4 regions of the Streptomyces sp. NPDC056480 genome follow, and region 4 is predicted to be linked to each of the others. Evidence: riboswitches for the same ligand, from Rfam matches in the RefSeq annotation. Region 4 holds a riboswitch; each other region holds the start of a gene.

Region 1 (7,490 bases), on a different contig from region 4:
TGTGGGAGCGGGCCGCCTCCAGGCTGATGACGTCCGCGTCGAGGTCGTCGATGGCCCGGACGATGTCCCCGAACTCGGCGTAGCACATGTGGGTGTGGATCTGGGTGTCCGGCCGCACGCCGCTGGTGGTGAGGCGGAAGGACTCGGTCGCCCAGGCCAGATAGGCGGCGTGCTCGGCGGTGCGCAGCGGAAGCGTCTCGCGCAGCGCGGGTTCGTCGACCTGGATCACCGAAGTCCCGGCCGCCTCCAGGTCGTTCACCTCGTCGCGCAGCGCGAGCGCCACCTGCCGCGCGGTGTCCCCGAGCGGCTGGTCGTCCCGTACGAAGGACCAGGCGAGCATGGTCACCGGACCGGTCAGCATGCCCTTGACCGGTTTCGACGTCTGCGCCTGTGCGTACGTCGTCCAGCGCACGGTCATCGGCTCGGGGCGGGAGATGTCCCCGGCCAGGACCGGCGGCCGCACGTAGCGGGTGCCGTAGGACTGGACCCAGCCGTGCTCGGTGGCCAGATAGCCGGTGAGCTGCTCGGCGAAGTACTGCACCATGTCGTTGCGTTCGGGCTCGCCGTGCACCAGGACGTCGATCCCCGTCTTCTCCTGGAAGGAGAGGACCTCGCGGATCTCGTCCTTGATCCGCTCCTCGTAACCGGCGGCGTCGATCCGGCCGGCCCGCAGATCGGCCCGCGCGACGCGCAGCTCGCCCGTCTGCGGGAACGAACCGATGGTCGTCGTCGGCAGCAGCGGAAGGCCCAGCTGGGCCCGCTGGGCCACGGTCCGTACCGGGTACGGCTGCGAGCGCCGCCCGTCGGCGTCGGTGATGGCGGCGGCACGGGCCCGCACGGCGGGGTCCCGGGTGAGCGCGGACCCGGCTCGGGACGCCAGATCGGCGCGGTTCGCGGCGAGTTCGGCCGCGACGGCGTCCGTGCCCTGGGCGAGCCCGCGCGCCAGGACGGCGATCTCCGCGGTCTTCTGGCGGGCGAACGCGAGCCAGCGGGCGATCTGCGGATCGATCTCCCGCTCGGCGGCGGCGTCGATCGGCACGTGCAACAGGGAGCAGGAGGCGGCGACGTCCACCCGATCGGCGAGCCCGAGGAGGGTACCGAGGGTCCCCAGGGACTTCTGGTAGTCGTTGATCCAGACGTTGCGTCCATTGACGACACCCGCCACCAGGCGCTTGCCGGGCAGCCCGCCGACGCCGGCGAGGTCGTCCAGGTTGGCGGCGCCCGAGTCCGTGAAGTCGAGGGCGAGCCCTTCGACCGGCGCCTTGGCCAGCACGCCCAGGGCGTCCCCGAGCCGCCCGAAGTAGGAGGCGACGAGCAGCTTCGGTCGGTCGGTGGCGCCGCCCAGTCGACGGTAGGCGCGGGCGACGGCGTCGAGCTCCGCCGGTGTCCGGTCCTGCACCAGCGCGGGCTCGTCCAGCTGCACCCAGGCGGCCCCGGCCGCGCGGAGATCGGCGAGCACCTCCGCGTACACCGGCAGCAGACGGTCCAGCAGGGTCAGCGGCTCGAAGTCCGGAGCCGCGCCCTGCGCGGGCTTGGCGAGCAGCAGGTAGGTGACGGGGCCGACGAGCACCGGCCGGGCGGCATGGCCGAGCGCGAGGGCCTCCTTCAGCTCGGCGACCTGCTTGCGGGAGTCGGCGGTGAACACGGTGTCGGGTCCCAGCTCGGGCACCAGGTAGTGGTAGTTGGTGTCGAACCACTTGGTCATCTCCAGCGGCGCGACGTCCTGGGTGCCGCGGGCCATCGCGAAGTACCCGTCGAGCGCGTCCGTCTCGACGGCCGCACGGTGCCGGTCGGGGACGGCGCCGACCATCACGCTGGTGTCCAGGACGTGGTCGTAGTACGAGAAGTCACCGGTCGGCACCTCGTGGAGACCGGCCTCGGTCAGCTGCCGCCAGTTCGACCGGCGCAGCTCGGCCGCGGTCTCCCGGAGCGCGCCGGCGTCGACACGGCCCTTCCAGTACCCCTCGACGGCCTTCTTCAGCTCACGGTTCTCCCCCTGGCGGGGGTACCCGTACACGGTGGCTCGTACTGCCGCGGCCGCGGGCTTCGGTGTCACGGAACTCTCCTTCGCGAGATGTGTCCTGAGCGCCCCGGAGACGGGACGCGGACGCGAAGGAACGGACAGACCGGCGGACCACGACGCGGGAAGCCGCACGTGCCGCTCGATATGCGCGCCGACCCGCCCACGAGGTCACCGGGATCTCCGCACACGGAATCGTCCGCGCGCGGGCAACGGGCAGGTCTTCGGACTCGCGGGCACGCTCTCCGGATCGACCGGAGGGCACCTACTGGCCGTCGCTTCCCAGACCCGTCCGGGCCCAGTGCGTATGACGGCGGTCGTTCCCGCTCACCGCTGCGGGGCAGTCCCGGATTCCCACCGGGTTCCCTCTTACGACGCATCCCGCCTGGCGGACGGGGCGAACCAGCTGCACGGCCACCTTAGGCGGACGAGGGCCTACCGCACACCCCTGACCGCATGCCGGAACGCGACGACCGCACTTCGGCGGCCTTCATCGGTGGAGGTGTTGCCGCCAGTCCTGCGGGACGCGGTCGGCCGGGCCGGGGGCCGGCTGGCCGGCGGGGTGGCCGTCCGGCGGGGCCAGGGCGGGACCCGCGTCGTACAGGTCGTCGGTGGCGTAGTTCCAGAACCAGCTCTCGCCCGGCTCGAAGCTCTGGACGAGGGGATGCCCGGTGGACTTCCAGTGCGCGGTGGCGTGCTGGGCCGGGGAGGAGTCGCAGCAGCCGATGTGCCCGCACTGGGCGCAGCGCCGAAGGTGGAACCACCAGCCGCCCACCGCGTCGCAGTCCCCGCAGCCGGGGCCGGCGGGCGGGACGCTCGGGTCGATTCCCTCGATCTCGGTCATGAGCGCTCCTCCGCGGTGTCAGTGGTGTCAGGGGTATCCGTAGGGTCGGCGGCGGTCAGGGGCAGCAGTACCTGGAACCGGGTGTCGCCCGGGACGGACTCGACCTGGAGGCTTCCGTGGTGCTTGCTCACGACGATCCGCCAGGAGATGTCGAGGCCGAGACCGGTGCCCTCGCCGACCGGCTTGGTCGTGAAGAAGGGGTCGAAGATGCGGCTGCGGATCTCCTCGGGGACGCCGGGGCCCGTGTCGCGGAACTCCACGAGCAGCCGGTCGCCCTCCCGGGCCGTGCGGACCGTCAGGGTGCCGTCGCCGCCGTCGCTCCCGATGGCGGACACCGCGTTGTCGATGAGGTTGGTCCACACCTGGTTCAGCTCCGCCGGATAGGCGGGCACGTCGGGGAGGGAACGGTCGTAGTCCTTGACGACGCGCACCCGGTTGCCGATCTTGCCGGACAGCATCAGGAGCGTGCTGTCGAGCAGTTCGTGGACGTCGACCTCGCGGTGCGGGGCGCGGTCCAGCTGCGCGTACTGCTTGGCCGCGTCCACCAGGTGGGAGATGCGGTTGGTGGAGTCGTCGATCTCGTCCATCAACAGCTCCGTCTCGACCGTGTAGTTGAGCCAGCCGACGGCCCCGGGCAGCACGTCGTCGGCCACGGTCGCCGCCACCTGCTCCAGCCAGTCCGTGTCCAGACCGGCCTGGACGAAGGTGGGCGCGATGCGCCAGCCCTCCGGGATGCCGTGGTCCTCCAGCCAGTCGGCGAGCTCGTCCTCCCGGTCGGCCGCCTCCAGCGGGCTCAGCACCGGCGCCTTGGCGACCCGCTCCGCGGTGCGCTCCTGGATCTCGATGAGGTCGGCGAGCGCCTCCCGGGAGTAGGGCCCCTTGGCGATGACGGACAGCTTGTGCCGCATCTTGCCGACCCGCTCCCGGAGCGACGCCGTCGCCCGGACGGCCGCCGCGGCGGGGTTGTTCAGCTCGTGGGTGAGTCCGGCGGACAACGAGCCGAGCGCGAGGAGCCGTTCGCGCTGACCGATGGCGCGCTGGGTGTTCTTGGAGCCGAAGAACAGCCCTTCGAGGAGGTGCACCGCCATCGGGAACCACTCGGCCATGATGTCCGCGAACGACTGCGCGGGCATGACGAAGAACCGGGTGGGCTCGGTCACGCGCATGGAGTTGTTGTACGTCTGGGGCACGCGGTCGCCCAGGTACGCCTGCATGGCCCCCGCGTACACGCCGCGCTGCGAGGTGCGGCTCACCTCCACGTCGTCGCCGCCGACCCGGCGGTACAGGACGACGGTTCCCTCGATCATCACGTAGAAGCAGGTGGCCGGGTCGCCCTCGGTGTAGACGGGCCCCGGCCCGAACCGTTCCACCCGTCCCTCGGCGCACAGCCGGGAGAGCTGCTCGGGGGAGAGCTTCTCGAACAGGAACAACGAGCCGATCTCGTGCCGGTCGCAGGGCATGACCTCGCCGCCCGCGTCCGAGCCGCCCGCGCCGTCCATGCCCTGCCCGCCCATGCCCTGCGCGCCCCTGTCCTGTCCGCTCATGACTGCTCCAGATACCGGTGGACGAGCATCACGGCCATGGCGCCCTCGCCCACGGCCGAGGCGACGCGCTTCGCGGACTGGGCGCGCGCGTCGCCCGCCACGAACACACCCGGGACGTTCGTCTCCAGGTGGTACGGCGGCCGGTCGAGGGCCCACTCGGCCGGCGGCCGCCCGTCCGGCGTGAGGTCGGGCCCGGCCAGGATGAACCCGTGCTCGTCGCGCAGCACCGTCCCGTCGAGCCAGTCGGTCAGCGGGGCCGCCCCGATGAAGACGAACATCCACTGGGCGTCCACGACTTCGGTCGCGCCGGTCGCGGCATCACGCAGGGTCAGCCGTTCCAGGTGCTCCTCGCCGTGCGCCGAGTCGACGACCGTCCGGGGCCGCACGGTGATGTTCGGCGCCTCATCGATCTGCTGGATCAGGTAGTACGACATCGACGCCGCCAGCGACTCCCCGCGCACGAGGAGCGTCACCGACTTCGCGCCCCGCGCGAGGAACACCGCGGCCTGACCGGCGGAGTTCGCGCCGCCGACGATGTACACGTCCTGGTCCTCGCAGGAGGACGCCTCGGTGAGGGAGGAGCCGTAGTAGACACCGCGTCCGGTCAGGTCCTCGCAGCCCGGTGCCACGAGCTGCCGGTAGGACACCCCGGTCGCGAGGATGACGCTGTGGGCGGCGACCTCCGTGCCGTCCGAGAAACGGACGACGCGGGCCGCGCCGTTCACCTCCAGACCCGTGACCTCGCGTGCGGTCAGGATCTCGGCACCGAAGCGGGTGGCCTGGCGGCGGGCGCGTTCGGTGAGCTGCCCGCCGGAGACGCCGTCCGGGAAGCCGAGGTAGTTCTCGATCCGGGAGCTCTGACCGGCCTGTCCGCCGGTCGCCGAACGCTCGACCAGCACGGTCCGCAGCCCCTCGGAGGCCCCGTACACCGCCGAACCGAGTCCGGCCGGGCCGCCGCCGATGACGACGAGGTCGTAGAAGTCGGCGGCCGGGGTCGTCGCGAGCCCGACCCGGGCGGCCAGCTCGGGCGCGTCCGGCTCGACGAGTACCGTGCCGTCCGGCGTGATCACCAGGGGCAGCCGCCGGCCGTCGGCGCCGGCCGCGTCGAGGAGGCGCCGGCCCTCGGGCTCGTCGGAGGAGTACCAGCGGTACGGCACCTGGTTGCGGGCCAGGAACTCGCGTACGTACGAGGACCGCGCCGACCATCGGTGACCGACCACCTTGGTCGCGGGCACCGGGCGGTAGTCGCTGGCGCGCCAGGCCGTCAGGAGGTCGTCCACGACGGGGTAGAGCTTCTCCTCCGGCGGGTCCCAGGGCTTGAGCAGGTAGTGGTCGAGGTCCACGACGTTGATCGCGTCGATGGCGGCGCCGGTGTCGGCGTACGCGGTCAGCAGGACGCGCCGGGCCCCCGGGTACACGCCGAGGGCCTGTTCGAGGAACTCGATGCCGTTCATCTGCGGCATGCGGTAGTCGGCGAGGATCACGGCGACGAGATCGCCCCGCAGCTTCAGCTCACGGAGCGCTTCGAGAGCGGACTCGCCGGATTCGGCGCGCACGATACGGTAGCCGCCGCCGTAGCGGCGCCGCAGGTCGCGGGCGATGGCACGGGACACTCCCGGGTCGTCGTCCACCGTCAGGATGACGGTCCGTGCCGCGTCGGTGACCTGTGCCATGCGCCTCCGCCCTGCTCGCCTCGGACGGCCGGCACGGCGGACTGCCGACGCCGGCTCCCGCCCATCGTAAGTTCGATCCCGCGGGACCGCTCCGGATGGCGACGGCCCGTGCACCACCGGCGGCCGTGCGCTACGGGCCTCCGGGGGACGGGGCGGGCGCCCCGCGGCCCGAGCCGCCGCCGGATTCCCCCCCCGAGCCCCCGGCTCCTCCGAGCCGCCCCCAACGCCTCCGAGCCCCCGACTCCTCCAAGCCCCCCGAGTCCCCCGAGCCCCCCGGCTCCTCCGCCTCCCCGAATGCCCGCTGACGCCGTACCTTTCTTCGCCCGCTCCCTTACGCACCGGAGCGTTTCCGCCTAGCCTCACCACAGCTCGCAAGTTACCGGCCGGTCAATCAATCGTTGACGGGCGGTCCGGTCCCGGGGGGTTGAGATGAGTTCCGCGCAGCACCTTCTTGAAAGCCGCCCGCGGTCGGTGGCGCACATCTTCCTCTCACGGGTCGAGGCCACGCCCGACCGCGAGGCCTATCGCTACCCCGTGGCGGCCGAGCACGCCGCCGACGGCGCCGAGGAGTGGCGCTCGCTGACCTGGGCCCAGACCGCCGAGCGCGTGAAGGCGATCGCGGCCGGTCTGCTCACCCTCGGGCTGCGGCCGGAGGAGCGCGTGGCCATCTCCTCCTCGACACGGATCGAGTGGATCCTCGCCGACCTCGGCATGATGTGCGCCGGCGTCGCCGCGACCGCCGTCTACCCGAGCACCAACGCCGAGGAGACGGCGTACATCCTCGCCGACTCCGGCAGCCGGGCGATCTTCGTCGAGAACGTCGAGCAACTGGTCAAGGTGGCCGGCCGCACGGAGGACCTGCCCGGGCTCGGCACCGTGATCGTCTTCGACCCGGAGGCGGACCTGCCCCGGGTCGACGGGCTGGACGTGCTGACCCTCGCCGAGCTGGAGAAGCGTGGCACGGCGCACCTCCAGGAGCATCCGGACGCGGTCGACTCCGCGGTCGGGGCCATCGGGCCGGACCAGCTCGCCACCCTGATCTACACGTCCGGCACGACCGGCCGCCCCAAGGGCGTGCGTCTGGTGCACGACTGCTGGTCCTACCAGGCCGTCGCGCAGGAGGTCAGCGGGCTGCTGCTCCCCGACGACGTGCAGTTCCTGTGGCTGCCGCTGTCCCATGTCTTCGGCAACGCCCTGATCGCCGGTCAGGTGAAGACCGGCAGCGTGATCGCGGTGGACGGCCGCATCGACCGGATCATCACCAACCTGCCCGCCGTCCGGCCCACCGTGATGGCGTCCGCACCGAGGATCTTCGAGAAGGTCTACAACGGCATCGCGGCCAGGTCGAAGGCCGAGGGCGGCGTGAAGCACAAGATCTTCCTGTGGGCGGCGCAGGTCGCCCGCGACTA
Region 2 (7,490 bases), on a different contig from region 4:
TTCTTCGCGGCCACCGCGATCCGCTTGTACGCCGTCTCCATCTCGGCGCGCGCCGGGCGCCCTTCGAGCCCGCGCCCGTACGCGTAACCGCCCCACACCGTGTACACCTCGGCGAGGTCCGCGTCGGTGCGCCAGTCGCGGGAGTCGATCAGCTGGAGGATGCCCGCGCCGTACGTGCCCGGCCGGGAGCCGAAGATGCGGGTCGTGGCGCGCCGCTCGTCGCCGTGCTCGGCGAGGTCGGCCTGGGCGTGCGCCCTGACGTAGTTGTCCTCGGCGGACTCCTCCTCCAGGCCGGCGACCAGCCGCACGGCGTCGTCGAGGAGACCGATGACGTGCGGGAACGCGTCCCGGAAGAAGCCCGAGATGCGCAAGGTGACATCGACGCGCGGGCGGCCCAGCTCGGCGAGCGGGATCGGCTCCAGGCCGTTCACCCGGCGCGAGGCCTCGTCCCACAGCGGGCGGACGCCCAGCAGGGCCAGCGCCTCGGCGACGTCGTCGCCGGCGGTGCGCATCGCGCTGGTGCCCCACAGGGAGAGGCCCACGGACGTCGGCCACTCGCCGTTGTCGGTGCGGTAGCGCTCGAGGAGCGAGTCGGCGAGCGCCTGACCGGTCTCCCAGGCGAGCCGGGACGGCACGGCCTTCGGGTCGACCGAGTAGAAGTTCCGGCCGGTCGGCAGGACGTTGACCAGGCCGCGCAGCGGCGAACCGGACGGGCCGGCCGGGACGAAGCCGCCGTTCAGGGCGTGCACGGCGTGGCCGAGCTCGTCGGTGGTGGCGGCCAGCCGCGGCACCACCTGCTCGCAGGCGAAGCGGAGCACGGCGTGCACCTCGGAGCCGTACGCGGCGGCGACCGCCGGGACGGCGTCCACGGACCAGTCCGCCGCCTCCATCGCCTCGACCAGCTCGCGGGCCTTCGCCTCCGCCTCGTCGGCGGTGGTGCGGGTCGCGGCCGACTCGTCGAGACCGAGGGCCTCGCGCAGCCCGGGCAGGGCCTGCGTGCCGCCCCAGATCTGGCGGGCGCGCAGGATGGAGAGGACCAGGTTGACCCGGGCCTCGCCCTCCGGGGCGCCGCCGAGGACGTGCAGACCGTCACGGATCTGGGCGTCCTTGACCTCGCACAGCCAGCCGTCGACGTGCAGCAGGAAGTCGTCGAAGCCGTCGTCCTCCGGACGCTGCTCAAGACCCAGGTCGTGGTCGAGCTTGGCGGCCTGGATCAGCGTCCAGATCTGGGCGCGGATCGCGGGCAGCTTCGCCGGGTCCATCGAGGAGATCTGCGCGTACTCGTCGAGCAGCTGCTCCAGGCGCGCGATGTCGCCGTACGAGTCGGCGCGGGCCATCGGCGGCACCAGGTGGTCGACGAGCGTGGCGTGCACGCGGCGCTTGGCCTGGGTGCCCTCGCCCGGGTCGTTGACCAGGAACGGGTAGATCAGCGGGATGTCGCCGAGCGCGGCGTCGGGGCCGCAGGCGGCGGACAGGCCGGCGTTCTTGCCGGGCAGCCACTCCAGGTTGCCGTGCTTGCCCAGGTGCACCATGGCGTCGGCGCCGAAGCCGCCGTCCTCGGCGCGGGCGGCGATCCAGCGGTAGGCGGCCAGGTAGTGGTGGGACGGCGGGAGATCGGGGTCGTGGTAGATCGCGATCGGGTTCTCGCCGAAGCCGCGCGGCGGCTGGATGAGGACCAGCAGGTTCCCGCGGCGGAGGGCCGCGAGGACGATGTCCCCCTCGGGGTTGCGCGAGCGGTCGAGGAACATCTCGCCAGGCGCCGGACCCCAGTGCTCCTCGACATGGGTCCGCAGCTCCTCGGGGAGCGTCGCGTACCAGCGCTTGTAGTCGGCGGCCGGGATGCGGACCGGGTTCTTGGCGAGCTGCTCCTCCGTCAGCCAGTCCTGGTCGTGGCCGCCGGCCTCGATGAGGGCGTAGATCAGCTCGTCTCCGTCGCCGGAGACCAGGCCGGGCAGGTCCTCGACCGGCCCGAAGTCGTACCCCTCCTCGCGCAGGCGGCGCAGCAGCGAGACGGCGGAGGCGGGGGTGTCGAGGCCGACGGCGTTGCCGATGCGGGAGTGCTTCGTCGGGTACGCGGAGAGGACGAGCGCCAGCCTCTTCTCGGCGTTCGGGATGTGCCGGAGCCGGGCGTGCCGTACGGCGATCCCGGCGACGCGGGCGGCGCGCTCGGCGTCGGCGACGTACGCGGGCAGCCCGTCCTCGTCGATCTCCTTGAAGGAGAACGGCACGGTGATCAGCCGGCCGTCGAACTCGGGGACGGCGACCTGGCTCGCGGCGTCCAGCGGGGAGAGGCCCTCGTCGTTCTCCTCCCAGGCGGCGCGCGAACCGGTCAGGCAGAGCGCCTGGAGGATCGGCACGTCGAGGGCGGCGAGCGCGCCCGCGTCCCAGGCCTCCTCGTCGCCGCCGGCCTGCGCCTCGGCGGGCTTGGTACCGCCCGCCGCGAGGACGGTGGTGACGATCGCGTCGGCGGTGCGGAGCCGGTCGAGCAGCTCCGGCTCGGGGGCGCGCAGCGAGGCCACGTACAGCGGGAGGGCCTGGGCGCCGGCGTCCTCGATCGCCGCGCAGAGCGCGTCGACGAAGGCGGTGTTCCCGCTCATGTGGTGGGCGCGGTAGTAGAGCACGGCGATGGTCGGGCCGGCCGTCGTGCGGGCGGTGCGCTCCAGGGGGCCCCAGGTGGGGGCGGCCGCCGGGGACTCGAAGCCGTGCCCGGTGAGCAGGACCGTGTCGGAGAGGAAGCGGGCCAGCTGCTCCAGGTTGGCGGGACCGCCGTGCGCCAGGTAGGCGTGCGCCTCGGTGGCGACGCCGACGGGGACGGTGGACGCCTCCATCAGCTGGGCGTCGGGGGCCTGTTCACCGCTGAGGACGACCACCGGCTTCCCGGCGGCGCGCACCGCGTCGAGGCCCTCCTCCCAGGAGCGGAGGCCGCCGAGGAGCCGTACGACGACGAGCTCGGCCTCGGCGAGGAGGCCGGTCAGCTCGGCCAGGGGGAGACGGGAGGGGTTGGCGAAGCGGTACTCCACCGGGCCGCCGGCCGCGCGGGCGCTGAGCAGGTCGGTGTCGGAGTGCGACAGCAGCAGAAGCATGGCGAGCGCAGGCCTTCCTCGGGGTTGTCCGCGCCCCGGGTGGTCGTGTGGGTTGGGGCCTCCCCTTGCTCGAGCGAAGCCGAGAGCTTGGGGAAGGGAGTTCCTGACTCACCCGTTCCGGTTCGTGCCGAGGCACGTCCGATACGGGCTCACAGTGGCGGGACCGCGCCGGATTCTCACCGGGCTTCCTCCCCGGGGTCCTGGGACCCCATGCCGTCTGCATAGTAGATCGTGCGGTCGACGGGCCGGGCCGGGTGGCGGAGTCTGCCGGATCACACTGCGGATCACCTGCGGATCACCTGCGGGCGGGATCGTGCACCGGGCCCGCTTCCGGCCCCGGGCCAACCGGCCTCCGCTCCCGAACCCGACCGGCCTCCGCCGCCGGACCGACCGGCCACCGCCCCCGAACCCGACCGGCCTCCGCCCCCGCGGTCGGCGGGCCCACGGCCGATGGGCGGGCCGCTCCGGCGGCCGGATCGTGCCCGGTGGCCGCCCGGCGACCCGTCGGTATGCTCGCCGCCATGCCGCCCACCCCGCCCCCGACGCCCGACCCGGGCGAAGCTCGCATACGGGACCGTGGCGACGCGTGCCCCGGGGCGCTGCGCCTGCACTCCGCCGACGACGGCCGCCTCGCCCGACTCCGCCTGCCAGGCGGCCGTTTGACGTCTCGTCAGGTCGAGACCCTGGCGGACGCGGCGGAGACGCTGGGTGACGGACGGCTCAGCATCACCTCGCGCGGCAACGCAGAGCTGCGCGGCCTCGCCGACGACTGCGGGGCCGAGCTGGCGGCGCTCCTCGACGCGGCGGGACTGCTGCCCTCCCCCACCCACGAACGCGTCCGCAACATCGTCGCCTCCCCCGCCTCGGGCCTCGACGGACTCGGCGCCGCCGACGTGCAGTTGTGGGCCCGCGAGCTGGACAGCCACCTGCGCTCCGCGCCCTGGGCGGCGGCGCTTTCCGGCCGGTTCCTCTTCGTCCTCGACGACGGGCGCGGTGACGTCGCCGGGCTCGGCGGGGATGTGACCTTGGTCGCAGTGGGCGGCGGAGAGGCCGAGCTGCACGTCGGCGGACGGGCCGTCCGCCTCGCGAACTCCGACGCGCCCGGCGCCGCCCTGGCGGTGGCGGGCGGGTTCCTGGCCGCGGCGCGGAAGGCCGGCACCGGGGCCTGGCGGGTCCGGGAGCTCCCGGAGGGGTACGCGGTGGACGTGGCGGAGTCCGGGGTGACGGCGGAGCCCGTACCCGCGCCGGAACTCCCCCAGGGCCCTCCCCTCTCTCCCGGCGTCCTCGGACCCGCCGCCCTCTCCGTACTCGCCCCGCTCGGCCGGCTCACCGCCGCCCAGCTCCGGGCGCTGCTCCCCGCCGACGAGGTCCGGCTCACGCCCTGGCGCGGGGTCGTCGTGGCCGGGGCCGGCGCCGACCGGCTGCCCGCCCTCGACGCGGCCGGGCTGATCACCCGCCCCGACTCCCCCTGGGCCGGTGTCACCGCCTGCACCGGGCGGCCCGGCTGCGCGAAGTCCCTCGCCGACGTCCGCGCCGACGCCGCCCGCGGACTCCCGGAACGCCCCGGGCACCCCGGGCACCCCGGACCCGTCGAGCACGCCGCCGCCCCCGTCCTCCCCGCACCCGCACCCGTCCTCCCCGTGCACTTCTCCGGGTGCGAGCGCCGCTGCGGACACCCGCACGGCGCCTGGACCGACGTCCTCGCCACCGCCGGCGGCGACTACCTGGTGGACGGCGTCCCCACCCCCCGTACCGCCCTGCCCGAAGCCGTGACCGCGGCCCGCACGACGAGATGAGCGAGAGCAACAGGATGTTCGACTACGAGAAGGACGGGGCGGAGATCTACCGCCAGTCCTTTGCCACGATCCGCGCCGAGGCGGATCTGGCGGGCCTGCCCGCCGACGTCGCCCAGGTGGCGGTCCGGATGATCCACGCCTGCGGCATGACCGACCTCGTACGCGACATCGCCTGGTCGCCGCAGGTCGTCACGAACGCCCGCGCCGCCCTCCGGGCCGGAGCGCCGATCCTCTGTGACGCGCAGATGGTCGCGAGCGGTGTCACCCGGCGCCGGCTGCCCGCCGACAACGAGGTGATCTGCACCCTCTCGGACCCGTCCGTGCCGGCCCTCGCCGCCGACCTCGGCACCACCCGCTCCGCCGCCGCCCTCGAACTGTGGCGGGACCGCCTCGAAGGCTCCGTCGTCGCCATCGGCAACGCGCCGACCGCCCTCTTCCACCTCCTGCAGATGGTCGCGGAAGGGGCCGGAAGGCCCGCCGCCGTCCTCGGCATACCGGTCGGCTTCATCGGCGCCGCCGAGTCCAAGGACGCCCTGGCCGCGCAGGACCTGGGCCTCGACTACCTCGTCGTACGGGGCCGGCGCGGCGGCAGCGCCATGACGGCCGCCGCGATCAACGCGATCGCCCACGAAGCGGAGATTCAGAAGTGACCGGCAAGCTGTACGGCGTGGGGCTCGGCCCCGGCGACCCGAACCTGATGACCGTGGCCGCCGTGAAGGCCATCGCCGCCGCCGACGTGATCGCGTACCACTCGGCCCGCCACGGCCGGTCCATCGCGCGCTCGATCGCCGCCGAGCACCTCCGCGAGGACCACATCGAGGAGCGGCTGATGTATCCGCTCACGGTGGAGACCACGGACCACCCGGGCGGCTACCGGGGCGCCCTGAACGACTTCTACGAGGAGGCCGCGGCCCGCCTCGCCGCGCACCTCGACGCCGGGCGCACCGTCGCCGTCCTCGCCGAGGGCGACCCGCTGTTCTACGGCTCGTACCAGCACATGCACAAGCGGCTCGCGGACCGCTACGACACGACCGTCATCCCCGGTGTGACCTCGGTGTCCGCCGCCGCCGCCCGGCTCGGCGAGCCGCTGTGCGAGGCGGAGGAGGTCCTCACGATCATCCCCGGCACCCTGCCGGAGGACGAGCTGACGGCCCGTCTCGCGGGCACCGACTCGGCGGTCGTGATGAAGCTCGGCCGCACCTTCCCCACCGTGAAGCGGGCCCTGGAGCGGGCCGGCCGGCTCGACGACGCCCGGTACGTGGAGCGGGCGTTCATGGCCGGCGAGCGGACCGGCGACCTCGCGGACGTCGACCCCGGGTCGGTCCCCTACTTCTCCGTCGCCGTGCTGCCCTCCCGTATCGACCGCGAACCCGCCGTACGCGAGCGGGGCGAGGTCGTCGTCGTCGGCACCGGCCCGGCCGGCGCGCCCTGGCTCACCCCCGAGTCGCGCGGCGCCCTCGTCAACGCCGACGTCCTCGTCGGCTACACCACCTACCTGGACCGGGTGCCGGTGCTGCGCCCCGGGCAGATCCGGCACGGCTCGGACAACAAGGTGGAGTCCGAGCGCGCCGAGTTCGCGCTCGACCTGGCCCGCCGCGGCCACCGGGTCGCGGTCGTCTCCGGCGGCGACCCGGGCGTCTTCGCGATGGCCACGGCCGTCCTGGAGGTCGCCTGCGAGCCGGAGTACGCGGACGTCCCCGTACGGGTCCTCCCGGGGGTGACCGCGGCCAACGCGGCCGCCGCCGCCGCGGGCGCCCCGCTCGGCCACGACTACGCGACGATCTCGCTCTCCGACCGGCTCAAGCCCTGGGACGTCATCGAGGCGCGGCTGCGCGCCGCGGCCGCCGCCGATCTGGTGCTCGCGCTCTACAACCCGGGGTCGAAGTCCCGTACGCACCAGGTGGCCGCCGCCCGCGAACTCCTGCTCGGACTCCGCTCCCCCGAGACCCCGGTGGTCGTCGCCCGTGACGTCGGCGGCCCCGAGCAGTCGGTCCGGGTGGTGACCCTGAAGACCCTGGAGCCCTCCGAGGTCGACATGCGCACCCTGCTCCTCGTCGGCTCCTCGCAGACGCGGGCGGTCGAGCGGGCCGACGGCCGGACGATCACGTGGACGCCGCGCCGCTACGGGTGACGGCCCCGGCCATCGGCGGAGGTCCGGTCAGTCGCGCGTGAAGGTGCCGAGACCCGTCTCGTCCAGGTACTCGACGCGGACGGTCTTGCCGTCCGGGGAGAACGTGACGCCGGTGAGGCCGACGGCGTTCTCCCCGCGCGTCGGGAAGCTGAACGTGTCGCCGGTGTAGTGCGTGAGCCGGTACGACTGGGGCTCCGGCCCCAGTCGCAGGACCAGACCGCCGTTCTCCTCGGCCACCGTCAGACGTCCGTAGTAGTCGCTGCTGTACGTGCCGGTGTAGGCGCTGTCGGCCTTCGCGGGCGTCGCGTCGGCCGGCGGCTTCGCGAAGTCCGTGTCCGAGCGGCCGGCCTCCGCCTCCTGCTCGTACAGCGCGTTGACGAGCGGCAGCCAGTCCCGGCTCGGCTTCCCTTCCTGCGCGGTGTCGAAGAAGTCGAGGGCGACGGCGTCGGCGACGCCGACCGGCGCGCCGTTGGTGAGGAC
Region 3 (7,335 bases), on a different contig from region 4:
CGACGTGTGCCGCCAGGGCGTCGTGCACGGAGGTCCGCGCGAGCGCCGCCGTCAACCGGTCGAGCCGCTCGGACGGTACGTAGTGGTCGGCGATGCCGCAGAGCAGGGCGTCGGCGGCGCCGACGGCCGAGCCGGTCAGGGCCAGGTGGGTGCCCAGTTCGCCGGGCGCCAGCGCGAGGAGGTAGGTGCCGCCGACGTCGGGGACGAAGCCGATTCCCGTCTCGGGCATGGCGACGCGGGAACGTTCGGTGACGATCCGTACGGTGCCGTGGGCGGAGACGCCGACGCCCCCGCCCATGACGATGCCGTCCATGAGGGCCACGTACGGCTTGGGGTAGCGGGCGATCAGGGCGTTGAGCCGGTATTCGTCCCGCCAGAACTCGGCGGACTCGGTGCCGCCCACCCGGGCGTCCTCGTAGATGGCGCGGATGTCGCCGCCCGCGCACAGTCCGCGTTCCCCGGCCCCGGAGATCACGACCGTCTCGACGGCGGGGTCGTCCCGCCAGGCGGTGAGGGCCTGCTCGATCCTCCGCACCATGCCGTGGCTGAGCGCGTTCAGGGCCTTGGGGCGATTGAGGATCAGCCGGCCGGTGCGCCCCTCGACGCGGACGACGACCTCTTCGTCGCCGGTCGTGTGGTCGCCCGTCGTGTGGTCGCCGGTCATCGCAGGTGCTCCGTCAGGCCGCGGGCGACGATGACGTTCATGATCTCGTTGGTTCCTTCCAGGATCCGGTGGACCCGCAGGTCCCGGACGATCTTCTCGATGCCGTACTCGCTCAAGTAGCCGTATCCACCGTGGAGTTGCAGCGCCCGGTCGGCGACCGAGAACCCGGTGTCGGTGGCGAACCTCTTGGCCATGGCGCAGAGTTGGGCCGCCTGCGGGTCACCCAGGTCCAGGGCCTCGGCGGCCTGCCGTACCAGCGCGCGGGCGGCCGTGAGTTCGGTGGCCATGTCGGCCAGCCGGAACTGCAGGGCCTGGGCGTCGAGCAGTCGCGCGCCGAAGGCCTCGCGGTCGGCGAGGTGGGTGAGGCTGCGGTCGAGGGCGCTCCGGGCGCCGCCGAGGGAGCAGGCGGCGATGCCGAGACGGCCGCCGTTGAGACCGTGCATGGCGATGCGGAAGCCTTCGCCCTCGGCGCCGAGGCGCCGGTCGGCGGGGATCCGCACGCCGTCGAGGACCACCTGGCGGGTGGGCTGGGCGTTCCATCCCATCTTGCGTTCGTCGGCGCCGAAGGAGACTCCGGGGTCGTCGCGCTCGACGACGAAGGCGGAGATCCCGCGGGGGCCGTCCCCACCGGTGCGGGCGAGGACGAGGTACACGTCGGAGACCCCGGCGCCGGAGATGAACTGCTTCACTCCGGTCAGGACGTAGTGCCCGCCGTCCCGTTCGGCGCGGGACCGCAGCGCGGCGGCGTCCGAGCCGGCGCCGGGTTCGGTGAGGCAGTAGCTGCCCAGGGTCTCGGCGGAGCAGAGGCCGGGCAGCCACCGGGCACGCTGGGCGGGGTCTCCGTACCGGTCGATCATCCAGGCGACCATGTTGTGGATGGAGAGGTAGCCGGCGATGGAGGGGCAGCCGGTCGCCAGGGTCTCGAAGACGAGGACGCCGTCGGCCCGGGTGAGTCCGGAGCCGCCGTGCTCCTCCCGTACGTAGACGCCGCCGAGGCCGAGTGCGGCGGCCCTGCGGATGACGTCGACGGGGAAGTGTTTGTCCTGGTCCCAGGCCACGGCGTGCGGGGCGAGTTGCTCCTGTGCGAAGTCCAGGGTGACTTCGGCGAGGGCGAGCTGGTCCTCGGTGAGGGTGGTCACGGCGCTCATCCCATCGTCGGGATGGTGAAGCTCGCGCCTTCCTTGACCCCGGAGGGCCAGCGCGAGGTGACGGTCTTGGTCCGGGTGTAGAAGCGGATGGAGTCGGGGCCGTGCTGGTTCAGGTCGCCGAAGCCGGAGCGCTTCCAGCCGCCGAAGGTGTGGTAGGCGACGGGGACCGGGATGGGGACGTTCACGCCGACCATGCCGGTGTTGACGCGGCGGGTGAAGTCGCGGGCGGTGTCGCCGTCCCGGGTGAAGATCGCCACGCCGTTGCCGTACGGGTGCTCGCTGGGCAGCCGCAGGGCCTCCTCGTAGTCCGCGGCCCGTACGACGCACAGGACGGGGCCGAAGATCTCCTCCTGGTGGATCCTCATCGAGGGGGTGACCCGGTCGAACAGCGAGGGTCCGGCGAAGAATCCGTCCTCGTGACCGGGGAGAGTGAACTCCCGTCCGTCTACGACGAGTTCGGCTCCCTCGGCGACGCCGATGCCGACGTAGCGGTTCACCCGGTGGAGGGCGTCGCGGCTCACGAGGGGACCGAAGTCCGCGTCCGGGTCGTCGGAGGTGCCGATCCGCAGGCCCGCGATGCGCTCCTTCAGCTTCGCGACGAGCGCGTCGGCGGTCTCCTCCCCCACCGGGACGGCGACGGAGATGGCCATGCAGCGCTCGCCGGCGGACCCGTAGCCGGCGCCGATCAGCGCGTCGGCGGCCTGGTCGAGGTCGGCGTCGGGCATCACGATCATGTGGTTCTTGGCGCCGCCGAAGCACTGGGCGCGTTTGCCGTGCGCGGCGGCGGTGGCGTAGATGTGCGCCGCGATCGGGGTGGAGCCGACGAAGCCGAGGGCCTGGACGCGGGGGTCTTCGATGAGGGTGTCGACGGCTTCCTTGCCGCCGTTGACGACGTTGAGCACGCCGGGCGGGAGCCCGGCCTCCAGGAACAGCTCGGCGAGCCGCAGGGGTACGGAGGGGTCACGCTCGGACGGCTTGAGGATGAACGCGTTCCCGCAGGCCAGGGCCGGTGCGGCCTTCCACAGCGGGATCATCGCGGGGAAGTTGAAGGGGGTGATCCCGGCGACGACTCCCAGTGGGCTGCGGAGCGAGTGCACGTCGATGCCGGTGCCTGCGTTGTCGGTGAACTCCCCCTTGAGGAGGTGCGGGATCCCGGCGGCGAACTCGACCACCTCCAGGCCGCGTTGAAGATCGCCGTGGGCGTCGGCGACGGTCTTGCCGTGTTCGGCGGAGAGCAGCCGGGCCAGGGAGTCCCTTTCGCCCTCGACGAGTTGGAGGAAGCGCAGCAGGACGCGTGCGCGTCGCTGCGGATTCCACCGGCCCCACTCCTGCTGGGCCGTCTCGGCGTCGGCGATCGCCGCCTCGGTGTCGACGCGTCCGGCCAGGGGGACCCTGGCCTGGACCGCGCCGGTGTTGGGGTCGTACACGTCGGCGAAGAGACCGGAGGTGCCGGTGGTGTGCTTTCCGCCGATGAAATGGGTGAGTTCGCGGACCATCGAAGCCTGCTCTCGTCAGGTGAGGATCCGAGGAGGGCGCGGCGAGGAGAGCGAGCACGGCACCGATCGGGGTGCGCGCACGCGGGTCCTCCCGCGGGACAGGGGGAGGCGAGGACGCCTCCGTCGAGTCACGAACGCGAGGACAGGGCCTCGGGGTTCGGGTACTCCGCCGGATCACCTGGGCCGTGGTCACGTACCGGTGCCATGCGTGTCTGCTCCATCCTCGTGGACAACACGGAACACCCCACGGCCGGTATCCTGACTCCCGGATCAGCGCGCGCTCTCCGGCCTTCCCGACGGATGGATTCCGTCAGTGGCCTCATCTGCTGAAGAGCACACTCCCCGGTCACAGTGGCGGGACCGCGCCGGATTCACACCGGCTTCCCTGCACCGCGGGCTTGTCCACGAACATATAGTTGGACGTCCTAGTAAGTCCACCCCCCACCCCGGGGGGGCGGGCGTCTCAGTCGACGACGCGCAGCCTGGTGACGCTCAGGTCGAGCGCCCCGCGGACATGGCCGTTCGGTGCGCTCGCGGTCCGCTGGAGGAAGCGCACGACCTCGGCTGTGATGACCTCGCCCGGCAGGACGTTGGGGATGCCGGGCGGGTACGCGGCCAGCGTGTCCGCGGAGATCCGTCCGACGGCCCGCTCCGCGGGCAGCACCCGGGTCGGGCTCAGAAACGCCTCGCGGGCCGTGAGCTTCGCGGGGCCGGGTACGGGCAGGTGCGGCACGGCCGCCGGGTCGGTGCCGGATCCGGTGAGCGGCGACGGCAGGGTGTGCAGGGCTTCGAGGAACCGGTCCGTGTCGGGGACGAAGCCCGCGCCGATCACGGCGACGATCGCCGCGTCGGTCGCCACCTCGACCATCACCCGGTGGTCCCGGAAGAGCAGCCGCCTGGCCTCGTGGCCCGTGATCCCGCCGGCGCGGGTGTCGAGGGCGATCCGCAGCGGATCGAAGCCGACGATGTCGGGGAAGGCGGGGAAGCCGTCACTCACCACCCTGAACCGGCCGAGCGCCCGCACGACGCCCCGGACCTCGTCGGCGGCCTCGACCGACGCCGCCGTCGCCACGGCGTCGGTGACCAGGCTCCTGCGCGCGAGATCCAGGGACGCGGTCAGCAGCGCACTGGCCGAGGTGGACTGCACCAGCCGGAACGCCCGGTCCACCAGCGCTTCGAGCCGGTCCGCGAACGGGCCTTCCGCCACGTGCAGCATCGCCGACTGCGTCAGGCTGCCCGCGAGCTTGTGCGTACTGGACGTCACCAGGTCCGCGCCCAGGGAGAGCGCGCCCGCGGGAAGCGCGGGGTGGAAGCCGAAGTGGGATCCCCATGCCTCGTCGACGATCAGGGGGACTCCGGCGGCATGGGCGGTGTCCGCGAGGGCGCGCACGTCGGCGACCGCGCCGAAGTAGCTCGGGGAGACGATGTACACGGCGGCCGCGTCGGGCGTCCGCTCCAGTGCCGCCGCCACGTCCGCGGCGGTCACGCCGTGGGCGATGCCCTGCTCGCGGTCGACCGAAGGCTGGACGAAGACCGCGTCCATGCCCGAGAGCACGAGCCCGTCGATCACGCTGGAGTGCACGCTGCGCTGCACGACGAGCGTGCGGCCCAGCGAGGGGGCCACCATCGAGGCGATCTGGTTGCCCTGCGACGCGCCGTTGGTCAGGAACCAGGTGCGCCGGGCGCCCCAGGCTTCCGCGGCGAGCGCGAGCGCCTTGTCGAGCGGGGTGTCCGCGCCGAGGTCGATGCCGTCGAGCAGCGGCGGGAAGTCCAGGGCCGTGACCCGCGAGCCGAAGAACCCGGCGAGGTCCGATCCTGGGGCGGCGGCATGGCCGGGGACGTTCAGCCTGAGCCAGTCCCGTGCGGCATGGGCGAGCACCGCCTCCGCGAAGGGGGCGGACAGCTGGCCGGAGCCGGGATCGGTGGGGATCGGGGTGCGGTGATCGGTCGTTCGCGTGTTCACCCCGGGAGCGTGACAGTCCTCAAGCCATTGAGGAACGGTGGACTTTTCGTGGACCCTCCATAGGATCTCTATATGCTCGACGTGAGACATCTCCAGGTACTCCGCTCCATCGCCCAGGAGGGATCACTGGCCGCCGCCGGCCGTGCGCTGCACTACAGCCAGCCGACGATCACCCACCACCTGGCCTCCCTGGAAGCGCACTTCGACGCCCGGCTCGTCCAGCGCGGACCGCGAGGCGCCACCCTGACCGAGCTCGGCGAGACCCTGCTGCCGCACGCCGAGGCCGTGCTCGAACGCCTCCGCCATGCCGAGCTCGAGGTGCGCAACCTCGCCGAGCGCGGCATGCGCACCATCCACATCGGCACGTTTCCGACGGCCGGAGCCCTGCTGCTCGCGCCGGCGGTCAAGCGCCTCCATCGGCAGGGCGTCCACATCTCGCTCACCGAAGGCGAACTCCCCCTGCTCCTGCGCGCGTTGCGCGCCGGGGAGCTCCAGGCCGCCCTTGTCTTCTCCCAGCCCGGCGACCGCCTCGACCTGGAGGAGGAGGTCGAGGTCCATCCGCTCCTGTCCGATCCCCTCCTCCTGGTCATGCCGGAGGACCACCCGTGCGCCTCGCTGGACCGGGTCCCGCTCGCCGATCTGCGCGACGCGGCGTGGGTGGGCGCCGCCGACCCGCACGACCCGTGCGATCGTGTACTGGCGTGGGCCTGCGGCCAGGAGGGGTTCGAGCCGCTGCATGCGCTGCGTACCGACGACTACGCGGTGGTCCAGGGCCTGGTGGCCGCCGGGACGGGTGTGGCGCTCATCCCCCGGCTCGCGCTGGGAGCACCGCGCCCCGACCTGGCCGTACGCCCGCCGGCCGGACCGGCCCTGGCGCGGGAGATCAGCGTCGCCGTCCCGCGTTCGGCGTCGAACCAGGCCGCCCAGGAGCTGGTCTCGGCGCTGCGGGAGCAGGCCGCGCTGATCGCGGGACGCTGGGCGCAGTGACGCAGTGAGGGGATGACGCGGTGACGTGGTGACGCGGTGAGGGGATGACGCGGTGACGCGGTGACGCCGGCGCACATGGCGGTGAAGCGGACGACCACTTCGTCTCCCGGGCGAGCGAGCCGGACACCACCCACGGCGGTTCCCTGCGTAGAGTACGGCCGGGCGCGGTGAGATCAGATGGAGTTCGTATGACCGCGATCAGCCTTGAGCACGCCACCGTCCCCGCCGACACGGGCGAGGTGACCCTCCTCATAGCCCGCCGGGTGGAGCCCGGCTACGAAGCGGCCTTCGAGCTGTGGGCCCGGGGCATCCTCGACAGCGCGGCCGCCTTCCCGGGGCACCTCGGATACGGCCTCTTCCGCTCCTCCGGCGGCGACGCCCCGTGGTTCCTCGTTCACCGCTTCCGGGACGAGGCGGCGTGCCGGGCCTGGCAGGAGTCCCCGGAGCGGGCAGCCTGGTTCGCCGGCTGCGAGGGGCATCACCACACGGAGATCGCCCGGCGCACGCTGACCGGCATGGAGACCTGGTTCGCCAAGCCGGGCTCGACGCGGCCGGCCCCGCCCCGGTGGAAGATGGCGATCAGCGCGACCCTGGCGATCTACCCGATCTCGCTCCTGGGCAGCCTCCTCCTCATCCCCCGGCTGACCGGTCTCCCCCTCCTGCTCAGCAGCGCGATCGTCGCCTGTGTGTTCAACGTGCTCATGACCTACGTCGCGATGCCCGCCGTGAGCAGGCTGCTGCGCGGCTGGCTCACGCCGTAGCCCGCCGGGGCGGCTCCCCGCTTCGGGGGCGGTGAGCCGGGCGCCCGCGGACCGGCCCATCCGGGGCCCATTCGTCATCTAAAATTCAGGGCGGCCTCAGGACCGCGGCTCGTCGCTGCGCGCGGCGGCCGCGGAACGGTCAGGCCGGTCCGGGACAGCGGCCCCCCGGGGCCTCGGTCCGGACGGGACCACATGACGCTGATCACAAAGATCCCAGGGAATCGGGTGACCGCCGGCGTGCGTCTCATTGGTGCGGGTTTCCCAGCTCACCCGGCTCACCCGCCCACGCTAGAGAAGACCCCCAGGGAGAAGTGAG
Region 4 (7,490 bases):
GACACCGACCGCGGCCCGGTCCTCGTCGACACCGGCTGGGACGACCCGGCCTCCTGGACCGAACTCACCGGCGGACTCGCCGCGCTGGGCATCGACGTGCCGGACGTCCACGGCGTCGTCATCACCCACCACCACCCCGACCACCACGGCCTGTCCGGCAAGGTCCGCGAGGCGTCCGGGGCCTGGATCGCCATGCACGCCGCCGACACCGACGTCGTACGCCGCACCCGGGACGCCGAGCCGGGCACCTGGCTCGACTACCTCGCCCGCAAGCTCGCCGCCGTCGGCGCCCCCGAGGACCACCTCGTCCCGCTGCGGGCCGCCCGCACCTCCGGCCGGCTGCGCACCCTGCCCGGGCTGCGCTCCGCCCTCCCCGACCGGGAGATCGCCCCCGGCGAACTCCTCGACCTCCCCGGACGGCGACTGCGCGCGATCTGGACCCCCGGCCACACCCCCGGCCACGTCTGCCTCCACCTGGAGGAGGAGCACCCCTCCCGGCTGCCCGGCCACGGCCGGCTCTTCTCCGGCGACCATCTGCTGCCCGGGATCACCCCGCACATCGGACTGTACGAGGACCCCGACGACTCCACCGTCACCGATCCCCTGGGCGACTACCTCGACTCCCTCGAACGCATCGGCCGCCTCGGCGTCGCCGAGGTCCTCCCCGCCCACCAGCACGCCTTCACCGACGCCGCCGGCCGGGTCCGCGAACTCCTCGACCACCACGAGGACCGGCTCACCGGACTCCTCGACCTGCTCGCCACCCCGCTCACCCCCTGGCAGCTCGCCGTGCGGATGGAGTGGAACCGCCCCTGGGACCAGATCCCCTACGGCTCCCGCAACATCGCCGTCAGCGAGGCCGAGGCGCACCTGCGCCGCCTGGTGAAACTCGGCCGCGCGGAGGCGGTGCAGGGGACGGACCCCGTGGAGTACGTGGCGGTGTGAGGCACCTCGCACCCGCCGGGCCGCGGGCCTACGGGCCGGTAGAGTGGGCGGGTCGTCATCATGCCCGTACGGGGGGAAGCCGGTGCGAATCCGGCACTGACCCGCAACCGTGAACGACCCCTACAGGGGAGTCGTGAGTCGGAATGCCCCGTCCGGGACGTGACCGCCGGCACCGTCGAGGAATACGGAGCCGGAGCCTGGTGCCCCTGAGGCGTGCCGGTGCCCGGCCGCAGGAGAGGGCCCCATGAACACCGTCCGCCGCGGCGCCACCGCGCTCGCAGCCGCCACCGTCCTGCTCGGCACCGGAGCGGCCGGGGTGGCGGGAGCGGCCAGCACCGCCCCCTCCCCCACGCCCTCCGCCGTCACGATCCCGGACGGTCTGTACGGCACGAACGACCCGACGTACGACGGTGTCTGGCGCCAGTCCCAGGCCTTCCTCGCCCAGCGCGCCACCGGTTTCCAGCCCGCCGACAAGTCCGTGGAGTGGCTGCTCGGCCAGCAGTGCGCGGACGGCTCGTTCAGCTCGTACCGCGCCGACGCCACGACGCCCTGCGACGCGAAGACCATGCGGGACACCAACGCCACGGCGATCGCCGTGCAGGCACTCCGGGCGGTCCGGAAGCAGTCGGCCTCCCCCGAGACGGTCGACAAGGCCGTCAAGGCGGGCTCCGACTGGCTGCGCACCGTCCAGAACAAGGACGGCGGCTGGGGCTACAGCCCGGGCGGCGCCAGTGACGCGAACTCCACCTCGGTCGTCGTCGGCGCGCTCGCCGCGACGGGCGTGCGGCCCGGCTCGTTCACCTCCGCCGAGGGCCGTACGCCCTACGACGCGCTCCTGTCCTTCGCGCTGCCCTGCACGGACAAGGAGGGCCCGGGGGCCTTCGCGTACCAGCCCGACAAGGCCGGCAAGCTCCTCGCGAACGCCGACGCCACCGCCGCGGCCACCCTCGCGGGCCTCGGCAAGAGCGTCGTCGCCACCAAGGCCTCGCCGGAGCAGCCGCCGGTCTGCAACGACCTGTCGAAGCCGACGATCGAGCGGGCCGCGCTCAACGGCGCCTCCTACCTGGCGAAGGCCCTCGCGAAGACCGGCCACCTGACCCTGCCGCCGATGCCGGGCGCCACCGACACCACCGAGCAGCCCGACATCGGCAACACCGCCGACGCCGTCGTCGCGCTCGCCGCGTCCGGCGCCTCGAAGGAGGCGAAGCCCGCCGTGGAGTGGCTGGAGAAGAACTCCGCCGCCTGGGCGAAGAAGGGCGGCCCGGCCGCGTACGCGCAGCTGATCCTGGCCGCGCGGGCGACGGAGACGGACCCGCGCGAGTTCGCTGCGGCGGACCTGGTGGAGCAGCTCAACGCCACCGGCCCGGCGCCGAAGACGCCCGACACCTCGGCCTCGTCCACGAGTGACGACGAGGGCGGCTTCGACATCTGGTGGATCATCGGCATCGGCACGGTCGTCGGCGTCGGCATCGGCTTCCTCGTGAGCGGCCGCAAGAAGTGACCGCCTCGCGAGGCGACGGTGCGCGAGGAACCGGTGCACGAAGGCGTGGCTCCCGTGCCGCGGGAGCCGCGGCCGGGGCGCTTCTGACGCTCGGCTCGGTCGTGGCCGCGGCGGCCCCGGCGCAGGCCGCCGGCTACCGCTACTGGTCGTTCTGGGAGAGCGACGGCGGGAAGGCCTGGACGTACGCCACCCAGGGTCCGGCGACCGCACGCCCCGCCGACGGCGACGCGATCGGCTTCCGCTTCGCGATCAGCAACGGCACGAACGACACCTCCCGGCCGTCCGTCGCCCCCGACTTCACGAGGATCTGCGGGGGCGTGGAGAAGAAGGACGGCACGAAGCGGGTCGCGGTCGTCGTCGACTTCGGCGGCCCGGCGGACGCGCCGCCCGGCGAGACCCCGCCGGAGAAGCGGGTCGAGGCCGGCTGCGCGCAGGTCCGTGAGGACGCGACGGGCGCGGAGGCGCTCGCCGTGGTCGCGAAACCGCTGCGGTACGACGGCGCGGCCATGCTGTGCGGCATCGCCGGCTACCCCGCGCGGGGCTGCGGCGAGCCGGTCGCGGAGACCGCTGGGACCGGTGGGACCGGGAAGACCCCGGCGTCGGCCGCGCCGAGCGCGTCGGCGACCGCCGGCGAGGAGGGCGGGGGCCCGTCCTTCGGCGTGCTCGCCGGCGGGGCGGCCGTGCTGGCCCTGGGCGGGGCGGCGATCTGGAAGGCCCGCCGGCGCGGATGAGCCCGGTATGAAGGTTCCTGACGTCCTCCGTGCCCCGGAGGCGAGCCGGTCCAACGCCCTGCACGCCGGGGCGTGGTGGGTGTGGGCGCTCGGCCTGGCCGTCGCCGCCTCCCGCACGACGAACCCCCTCCTCCTCGGCCTCCTCGTCGGGGTCGCGGGCTATGTCGTGGCGGCCCGCCGTACGGACGCGCCCTGGGCGCGCTCGTACGGCGCGTTCGTGAAGCTCGGCCTCTTCGTCGTCTTCCTGCGGGTCGTCTTCTCGCTGCTGCTCGGCTCCCCGATCCCGGGGACCCACCTGCTGTTCACGCTGCCCGAGGTGCCGCTGCCCGAGTGGGCGCAGGGGGTGCGGATCGGGGGGCGGGTGACGGCCGAGCAGCTGGTGTTCGCGCTGTACGACGGCGCGAAGCTGGCGACCCTGCTGATCTGCGTGGGCGCGGCGAACTCGCTCGCCAACCCGGCGCGGCTGCTCAAGTCGCTGCCGGGCGCGCTGTACGAGGCCGGGGTCGCCGTCGTCGTGGCGATGACCTTCGCGCCGAACATGGTCGCGGACGTGGTGCGGCTGCGTACCGCCCGACGCCTGCGCGGCCGCCCCACGGGCGGGGTGCGGGCGGTGCTCCAGATCGGGCTTCCGGTCCTGGAGGGGGCCCTGGAGCGGTCGGTCGCGGTCGCCGCGTCGATGGACGCGCGCGGCTACGGCCGGACGGCGCAGGTCCCGGCCTCGGTACGCCGCACCACGAACCTCCTGACCCTGGGCGGACTGCTCGGAATCTGCGCCGGTACGTACGGGCTCCTCGCGGCGGAGGGCGCGGGATACGGGCTGCCGCTGCTCGGCGCCGGGCTGGTCGCGGCCATGGCGGGGCTGCGGCTCGGCGGCCGCCGGACGGTCCGCACCCGGTACCGGCCGGACCGCTGGGGGGTGCGGGCCTGGCTGGTCGCGGGGTCCGGGGTGGCGGTGGCGGTCCTGATGATCTGGGCGAACACGTACGCGTCCGAGGCGCTGCACCCCGGGGTCGTACCGCTGGAGGCTCCGGAGCTGCCGCTCTGGCCGGCGGTGTCGATCCTGGTGGGCCTGGTGCCGGCGTTCGTGGCCCCCGTACCCGCGACAGCTCCCGCTGCGAAGGAGAAGGCGTGATCCGCTTCGAGAACGTCTCGGTGACCTACGAGGAGGATGCCGAGCCGACCCTGCGGGACGTGAACCTGACCGTCCCCGAGGGCGAGCTCGTCCTGCTCGTCGGCCCTTCGGGCGTCGGCAAGTCGACCCTCCTCGGCGCGGTCTCCGGCCTCGTCCCCCACTTCACCGGCGGCACCCTGACCGGCCGGGTCACGGTCGACGGCCGCGACACCCGCACGCATCCGCCGCGCGAGCTCGCGGACCTGGTCGGCACGGTCGGCCAGGACCCGTCCGCGCACTTCGTCACCGACACCGTCGAGGACGAGCTGGCGTACGGCATGGAGTCCCTGGGCCTCGCGCCCGGCGTCATGCGGCGCCGGGTCGAGGAGACCCTGGACCTGCTCGGCCTCGCGGAACTCCGCGACCGCCCGATCGCGACGCTCTCCGGGGGCCAGCGCCAGCGGGTCGCGATCGGCTCGGTCCTGACCCCGCACCCGAAGGTCCTGGTCCTGGACGAGCCGACGTCGGCGCTGGACCCGTCGGCGGCGGAGGACGTCCTGGCGGTGCTGCAACGGCTGGTGCACGACCTGGGCACGACGGTGCTGCTCGCGGAGCACCGCCTGGAGCGGGTGGTGCAGTACGCGGACCAGGTGCTGATGCTGCCGGAGGGCGTGATGGGCGCCCCCGCCGAGATCATGGCCGTGTCGCCGGTGCATCCGCCGGTGGTGGGGCTGGGGAGGCTGGCGGGGTGGGACCCGTTGCCGCTCACGGTGCGGGACGCGCGTCGGCGGGCCGGCGAGATGAAGGGGCGGCTGGAGGGGCGGGCCCCTGCGGGGCCGGCGGGATTCTCAGCCCGTCCGGCGTTCGAGGAGCGGGGTCCGGGGCGGAGCCCGGTTCCCGGGAAGGGGCGGGGTGGGGGACTCGACCTGTTCAAGCGGCGCCGTACCCCGTCCGCACCCGCCACCCCCACCACGACCCCCCTCGTCCTCGCCGACCGCCTCGGCGTACGCCGCGGCCGCGTCGAGGCGCTCCGTCGCATCGACCTCCAGGTCCAGGCGGGCGAGACCCTCGCCCTCATGGGCCGCAACGGGGCCGGCAAGTCCACCCTCCTCTCCACCCTCGTCGGCATGATCGCCCCGACCTCCGGCACCGTGCGTGTCGCGGGCCGGGTCCCGCACACCACAAGCCCCCGCGAGCTGATCCGCCAGGTCGGCCTGGTTCCGCAGGAGCCGCGGGACCTGCTGTACGCGGACACCGTCGCCGCCGAGTGCGCGGCGGCCGACGGGGACGCGGGCGCCGCGCCCGGGACCTGCCGGGCGCTGGTGTCCGAGCTGCTGCCGGGCGTCGCGGACGACACCCACCCGCGGGACCTGTCGGAGGGGCAGCGGCTGGCGCTCGCGCTCGCCGTCGTCCTGACCGGCCGCCCGCCCCTGCTCCTCCTGGACGAGCCGACCCGCGGCCTGGACTACGCGGCGAAGGCCCGTCTGGTCGCCCATCTCCGTACCCTGGCCGCCGAGGGACACGCGATCGTGCTCGCGACGCACGACGTGGAGCTTGCGGCCGAGCTGGCGCACCGGGTGGTGATCATCGCCGACGGCGAGGTGGTGGCGGACGGGCCGACGGCGGAGGTGGTCGTCTCCTCCCCCGCGTTCTCGCCGCAGGTGGCGAAGATCCTGGCCCCGCAGCCGTGGCTCACGGTCGAGCAGGTGGAGGCGGCCCTGTGAGCACCCGCCCGGTACGCGCGGTCCGGCTGGGACCACGCTCCGTCACCGCCCTGGCCCTGGTCTCCCTCATCGGTCTCTTCGCGTTCTGCTGGCCGCTCTTCGCGGACGCCGGTTCCGCCGTGACCTCGCACGCCGGGGACGCGCCGTGGCTGTTCGCCGCCCTGCTGCCGCTCCTCGTGGCGGTGGTCGTGGCGACGATCGCGGACTGCGGGATGGACGCGAAGGCGGTGGCGATGCTGGGCGTGCTGGCCGCCGTCGGCGCGGCCCTGCGGCCGCTGGGCGCGGGGACGGCCGGTCTGGAGCCGATGTTCTTCCTGATGGTGCTGAGCGGCCGGGTCCTCGGGCCGGGCTTCGGTTTCGTCCTCGGCGCGGTGACGATGTTCGCGTCGGCCCTGCTCACGGGCGGGGTGGGGCCCTGGATGCCGTTCCAGATGCTGTCGATGGGCTGGTTCACGATGGGCGCCGGGCTGCTGCCGGGGCCGGTGGGGGTCCCCCCTGCCCGAGCGGAGCCGAGAGCTTGGGGGAGGCTGCGGGGCCGGGGTGAGCTGCTGATGCTCTCGGCGTACGGGTTCGTGGCGGCGTTCGCGTACGGCACGATCATGAATCTGCAGGGCTGGGTGCTGCTCCAGGGCCTGAGCAGCGGGATCTCGTTCCAGCCGGGCGCCCCGCTCGACGAGAACCTGGTCCGTTTCCTCGCCTATGTCACCGCCACCTCCCTCGGCTGGGACCTGGGACGGGCCGTTCTCACCGTGGTCCTCACCCTCACCATCGGCGGCACGCTCCTGAAGGCGTTGCGGCGGGCGACGCGACGGGCGAACTTCGAGGCCCAGGTCACATTCGAGGGCCCTGAGAGGCCCTCCCCGGGTGAGCCGCCCCACAGGACCTACGTCACGTACGAGCCGGAATAGTAGTCGGGCGGTACCCGCCCAAACCGCCCACAGCAGGGCATGACCTGCGGAAACATCCCACACCCACCCCCCGGGACCTTCCTCCGGGGTCCGAACCTTCCTCGTACAGGGGGTCGTTGCGTCGGCGTTCCAGCCCTGCTTGTCTGGTGGACGTCGCCAGGCAGCCGGTGCTCACCACAGCGCCTCGGACGGCCGGTTCCCCCCAGTTCCCGGGTTCCCCGGGCTCTGGTTCCGGTTTGCCGAAATCGCCTGACGCAGCCCTTGTTCCCGAAGTTAGGTAGAGATCTTGATCCGCTCGATCACCACTCGTGTCGCCGCCCGCAAGAAGACCCTCGCCGGCACCGCGGCCGTTCTGCTCGCCGCCTCCGGTGCGGTCATCGGCACGACGGGCTCGGCTTCCGCCGCCAGCCCCCAGGACGTCGCCCGCAAGATCGTGCCCGCCTCGCAGTACGCGTCGTTCAGCAAGATCGTCGAGCACGAGTCGCACTGGAACCACACCGCGACGAACTCCTCCAGCGGCGCCTACGGCCTCGTCCAGGCCCTCCCGGCCTCGAAGATGTCCTCGGCCGG

What was found. Region 4 has a riboswitch for cobalamin ahead of ACFQ79_RS14080 (prenyltransferase/squalene oxidase repeat-containing protein). Riboswitches for the same ligand answer to the same signal wherever they lie in the genome.
Region 1: another riboswitch for cobalamin. It lies ahead of metE (5-methyltetrahydropteroyltriglutamate--homocysteine S-methyltransferase); the one in region 4 lies ahead of ACFQ79_RS14080 (prenyltransferase/squalene oxidase repeat-containing protein).
Region 2: another riboswitch for cobalamin. It lies ahead of cobN (cobaltochelatase subunit CobN); the one in region 4 lies ahead of ACFQ79_RS14080 (prenyltransferase/squalene oxidase repeat-containing protein).
Region 3: another riboswitch for cobalamin. It lies ahead of ACFQ79_RS04775 (CoA-acylating methylmalonate-semialdehyde dehydrogenase); the one in region 4 lies ahead of ACFQ79_RS14080 (prenyltransferase/squalene oxidase repeat-containing protein).

The regions. Positions count from the first base shown of each region.
Region 1 covers NZ_JBHTSA010000005.1:167,084-174,573, reverse strand. The annotation lists gene metE (5-methyltetrahydropteroyltriglutamate--homocysteine S-methyltransferase) at 1-2,056, opposite strand, end outside; cobalamin riboswitch at 2,218-2,442, opposite strand; gene ACFQ79_RS04745 (UBP-type zinc finger domain-containing protein) at 2,511-2,864, opposite strand; gene ACFQ79_RS04740 (ATP-binding protein) at 2,861-4,324, opposite strand; gene ACFQ79_RS04735 (FAD-dependent oxidoreductase) at 4,405-6,081, opposite strand; gene ACFQ79_RS04730 (AMP-dependent synthetase/ligase) at 6,511-7,490, shown strand, end outside.
Region 2 covers NZ_JBHTSA010000034.1:39,870-47,359, reverse strand. The annotation lists gene cobN (cobaltochelatase subunit CobN) at 1-3,083, opposite strand, end outside; cobalamin riboswitch at 3,162-3,310, opposite strand; gene ACFQ79_RS17475 (cobalamin biosynthesis protein CobG) at 3,593-4,879, shown strand; gene ACFQ79_RS17470 (precorrin-8X methylmutase) at 4,894-5,529, shown strand; gene ACFQ79_RS17465 (precorrin-2 C(20)-methyltransferase) at 5,526-7,010, shown strand; gene ACFQ79_RS17460 (serine hydrolase) at 7,038-7,490, opposite strand, start outside.
Region 3 covers NZ_JBHTSA010000005.1:177,041-184,375, forward strand. The annotation lists gene ACFQ79_RS04765 (enoyl-CoA hydratase/isomerase family protein) at 1-664, opposite strand, end outside; gene ACFQ79_RS04770 (acyl-CoA dehydrogenase family protein) at 661-1,812, opposite strand; gene ACFQ79_RS04775 (CoA-acylating methylmalonate-semialdehyde dehydrogenase) at 1,809-3,308, opposite strand; cobalamin riboswitch at 3,539-3,718, opposite strand; gene ACFQ79_RS04780 (aminotransferase class I/II-fold pyridoxal phosphate-dependent enzyme) at 3,772-5,271, opposite strand; gene ACFQ79_RS04785 (LysR family transcriptional regulator) at 5,344-6,258, shown strand; gene ACFQ79_RS04790 (antibiotic biosynthesis monooxygenase) at 6,447-7,019, shown strand.
Region 4 covers NZ_JBHTSA010000025.1:42,062-49,551, forward strand. The annotation lists gene ACFQ79_RS14075 (MBL fold metallo-hydrolase) at 1-945, shown strand, start outside; cobalamin riboswitch at 977-1,113, shown strand; gene ACFQ79_RS14080 (prenyltransferase/squalene oxidase repeat-containing protein) at 1,190-2,446, shown strand; gene ACFQ79_RS14085 (SCO2322 family protein) at 2,443-3,177, shown strand; gene ACFQ79_RS14090 (energy-coupling factor transporter transmembrane component T) at 3,185-4,309, shown strand; gene ACFQ79_RS14095 (ABC transporter ATP-binding protein) at 4,306-6,012, shown strand; gene ACFQ79_RS14100 (ECF transporter S component) at 6,009-6,920, shown strand; gene ACFQ79_RS14105 (transglycosylase SLT domain-containing protein) at 7,207-7,490, shown strand, end outside.